2 regions of the Paenibacillus beijingensis genome follow, and region 1 is predicted to be linked to the other one. Evidence: riboswitches for the same ligand, from Rfam matches in the RefSeq annotation. Region 1 holds a riboswitch; the other holds the start of a gene.
The links. Region 1 has a riboswitch for cyclic di-AMP ahead of VN24_RS21965 (hypothetical protein). Riboswitches for the same ligand answer to the same signal wherever they lie in the genome.

Region 1 (2,199 bases):
TGGAACGAGAACCTTTTACAGCGATCCAGCGGATAAAAGACTGGCAGAAACGATTGAGCACTCCATACTGAAATCTCTTCAGAGTGAAGAGAAAGCGAATGTGAAAAAGGATCCGCTCTATGTGCTGCGTAATAACCTCCGACCGGCCGTTTTAATCGAGGGCTGCTTTCTTTCCAACCCTGCGGAGCTTACCGCCAGCTTAACAACCGCTTATCATGACAAGCTGGCCAGCGGTATTTATGAAGGCATTAAGGCGTATTATCAAAAGCAGACAAGGAATACGTTATAAAGAGGGCAGTTTTCTGACCTGATTTTGGATATTTTTCTTGTTATAAACCGAAATCATCAAAACCAAGCAGCCATTAAATGCGGAAACAAGCCAAAAATCGGAGTAATCAGGAGAAAAATTAAGAATGGCGATGAAATAGAGGTCCTTATCTCTTGTCAGTCATAAAAATAAATGATTACGCCCATCTTAGGCCTGACATATCCCTTTACAAAGTATGGCGGTCGGCGTAATATTCAACATGAATCGAATGCGATTCGCCGCTGAATTTCCATTAGGAAAGCGGGGGAACCAACGATGAAAGGCTTCTGACATGTTGCCGTTTCATCCGGGGTGAATCCTGAAGGAACAACGTATCGGTCGTTGGTTCTTCGGGTAGGGCGACTCTCACCGTCCGAATCCGGCAGCTAACCTCGCAAGCGTAGAGAATGCCGTTATGCTGTTCGGGCAAGGCGTTCTGCAGGAGAGAGGATGATGCAGCTTGTGATGATGACGGCCGCTGGGAAATCCTCTGCGGTCTTTTTTTGTGCTCTCATTTGGCTATGCAAATCCAATAAATCTGTCTTTATCGCTGAATCCTTTTTGCAACGCAGGAGCGGGGGAACCGAGCGGATTTTCCGTGTGAGCGGAATCCATGGGGTGAATCCTTAGGGCTGCATTGACCTTGACGAAAGTAGGTTTATGCAGCTCCAAGGAAGGGCGACTCTGACGCCCGAATCCGGCAGCTAACCTCGTAAGCGTATTTTAGAGAGGCAACTATTGATCGTGAACGTTCGACACGGTTTGTTTTCACTGTGCCTGGAAGCCGCGAGAAGAGTTCCTCTTCCGTCGCGGCTTCTTTTTTGCGGCTTGTTTTCAGACCAGAATTGGAAGGGGTAACAGTGTGAACCAACAGGATTATATATTGGTGTCGGCTCCTAATGCTGCAGGGGAAGAATTCCTCAAACAATTGAGCCGAAGAGGAATTCCGACGGCCGTGATGGTAAATAACCAGACCGAGTATGAGCGGATATGCAGTCTAGGCGCAGACCGTGTTATTAGGGTGAATACGGCCGACAAAGATTCGTGGAAGGAGTTCGCTCCGATTGCGGTCGCAAAAATATATTTATTCGAAAAAAGCTTGAACTTGTGCTGCCGCTATGCTCAGATGTGCCGGAGCTGGACGAAAAAACCGATCTATGTCATTACCGGCAGTCACGATCCCCGCCTTCATTATAAGAAAGCGGGCGTGAACAAAGTAATTCATACGATCAAAAACGATATTTCAACGCTCATTGCCGATCATTTTCCGCCCAAACCGTAAACGGAACCCGTTAACGTCTTGTAATCCCTCGGTCAATTAAGGTCGTTATCCAACATAGACGGCATCGTGCCGATGTAAATCGACTCGGGACGGAAAATCCGGTTGATTGCCGCTTGTTCGAGCAAGTGGGCCGTCCAGCCGACCGTTCTGCCTGCTGTAAATGTAGGCGTGAACAGATCCGGACTTAGATTGATTGCACGCATAATCGCCGCCGCATAAAACTCTACATTCGTGAATAACCGGCGGCCTGGCTTATATTCTTCGAGCAAGCGAATGGCCGTATCTTCCACATAGATTGCCAGATCGAAGGATGGATCGTCGCCGGTCAGCTCCATCGTGACGGCCCGCAGCGCCTGCGCGCGCGGATCCTTCGTTTTGTATATGCGGTGTCCGAAGCCCATCAGGCGGCCGCCGTTATCGAGCACATTCCTCATCCACGGCTCCGCATTGCTCTTGCTGCCGATCGACTCCAGCATGGCAATGACTTCATAGGGGGCGCCTCCATGCAAAGGGCCTTTCATCGCTCCGATCGCTCCGCTCACAGCCGCACACATATCCGATTGAGTGGACACGATGACACGGGAAGCAAACGTCGAAGCGTTCATGCCAT
Region 2 (2,199 bases), 1.7 Mb from region 1:
TTTACTGACCTTGTTCAACTACGGCGTAGAAGGTAAGCATTACGTCCTGAATAACGGGCAAATCGCTTTGCCGGACGGCAAAACGAAGGACAATGTCGGGTTCTATCACGACAACCAGTGGCAGCTCGGCAACCAAATGCTCAACTACACCCGCATAGGCGAAGATCCGGACAAGTACAAGAACTATGAGCAATTCAACGAAATCGTTCAAAGCCAGCCTTCTCCGCTATTCGGATTCGTGTTCGATCCGGAGCCGGTGAAGAATGAATTGATCGCCATCGGCAAAATTCAAAGCACCTACGATCCGGGCCTTCAATCGGGCCAACTGGACCCGGCAGAATTGCCGAAGATGATCGATAAATTGAAAGCCGCAGGTCTTGAAAAAATCATTGCCGAAGCTCAGAAGCAAGTAGACGCTTGGCGCGCAGCTAACGGAAAATAAGGATGAAAAGGGGTATTGCCTAGCGCAATACCCCTTTTGACTGCCATAAATGAAGAATAGATGAGAAAAATGAAAAAGAATGACGAAATGTAGCGGGAAAGATGAAAGGATTCTAATTTCGCTGCAGGAGGGATTTCAGAGAAAAAATCGAATTGTACTACTCAATGTAATAATAACTACATAATTGTCGAATTTCCGTACATGGAAAACGGGGGAACCATCTTGGGTGAATTAATCTTGCAATTAAAGGATTATAGGGCACCTTCAACCGAACCCTTAGCTAACCTCGTAGGCAGCGAAGGGAGTATATGTTGAAGAAGCGAGCCGCAGTTTTGTTGTTGGGAGCCACAATGTTGTTTGCAGGTGCAGGGAATGCTTTTGCAAATGAATCAGAGTTAAATGAAACCGTTAATGAAGTCGTAGGGACTCCTTATAAGTGGGGAGGAACTACGGTCCAAGGATTTGATTGTTCCGGATTCATCCGTTACGTGTTTAATCAATTCGAAACGAAGCTTCCGCGGACATCCAGGTCACAAGCAAAGGTTGGCATGAAAGTGGAGAAAGAGGAACTGCGTCCTGGAGACCTTGTTTTCTTTAACACAAATGGCATCGGGATTTCTCATGCCGGTATCTACATAGGTGAGGGAAAATTTGCTCATTCATCCAGCAGCAAAGGTGTCAGCATCAGCAAATTGTCGGACTCTTATTATAAGAAACGTTATGTCACTGCCCGGCGTATTGTAACGGGAGAACATTATGCAGCAATGATCGAAGACATCCATGAGTCAGATGATGCTCGTGCGTAAAAGATAAGGACCAGCCCGCCATAGCAGATGGCAGGCCGGTTTTTTTTTGCCTAAAGTTTTCTTTGTCTTGTGACGATTAACAATTCGCAATCGAAAATTTAGCGCCAATTACAAAAAACAATGGATGCCCTTTAAAATGCAGGGTAGAAAAGATAATATATGAGATGGATCGTAATGTAACCTTTTCTCACATTCCATGGAGATAAGGCTTGCTTTTTTCCAAAAGGAGCTAAATGAAACATCCATTTATCCCGATTGAATCGCAATCACGAAATGATAGCTTACAAGAACACCGCTGAAAGGTATGAATAATGATGAGCTTAGAGGCTTTAAACGAACGAGTGAAAACCGAACTTTCTTATCTCGCTTTCGGGGGCGCGGACTGGGTGCGTCCTCTGAGCCATCCTGAAGGGCATGTCTACGATGTCGTCATTATCGGCGGCGGCCAAGGCGGCTTAGGCACGGCTTTCGGACTTTTGCGCGAGCGGGTATCCAATATTCTCGTGATCGACGAAAACCGTGAAGGCTTGGAAGGGCCGTGGGAAACCTATGCCCGGATGGTGACGCTCCGAACACCCAAGCATTTGACCTCCATCGACCTTGGGGTTCCTTCTTTGACCTTCCGCTCATGGTGGGAAGCGCAATTCGGGCCGGAAGGCTGGGAAGCGGTGGATAAAATTCCGCGGGGCGACTGGATGAACTACCTGCGCTGGTATCGGAAGGTTCTGAATTTGCCAGTCATCAATGAAGTGAAGCTGAACCTGATCGAGCCTGCAGAAGATGGGATTCACCGCCTTCATATCGAAGGGGCCGGGGCGCCGCGGGGCCTGCTGCTGGCTCGCAAAGTCATTCTGGCCAACGGCATTCAAGGCGGCGGCGAATGGCACGTACCGCCGATGATCTCAGGCAAATTGCCGGACCATCTCTACGCTCACACTTCGAAAGATATTG

Region 2: it holds a riboswitch for cyclic di-AMP, as region 1 does, so the genes downstream of both, VN24_RS03905 (C40 family peptidase) here and VN24_RS21965 (hypothetical protein) in region 1, are expected to answer to the same signal.

Annotation. Positions count from the first base shown of each region.
Region 1 is NZ_CP011058.1:4,852,922-4,855,120, forward strand. It holds gene VN24_RS26555 (N-acetylmuramoyl-L-alanine amidase) at 1-289, shown strand, start outside; cyclic di-AMP (ydaO/yuaA leader) riboswitch at 538-722, shown strand; cyclic di-AMP (ydaO/yuaA leader) riboswitch at 846-1,041, shown strand; gene VN24_RS21965 (hypothetical protein) at 1,170-1,589, shown strand; gene VN24_RS21970 (citrate synthase/methylcitrate synthase) at 1,622-2,199, opposite strand, start outside.
Region 2 is NZ_CP011058.1:823,248-825,446, reverse strand. It holds gene VN24_RS03910 (ABC transporter substrate-binding protein) at 1-442, shown strand, start outside; cyclic di-AMP (ydaO/yuaA leader) riboswitch at 618-752, shown strand; gene VN24_RS03905 (C40 family peptidase) at 751-1,248, shown strand; gene VN24_RS03900 (NAD(P)-binding domain-containing protein) at 1,563-2,199, shown strand, end outside.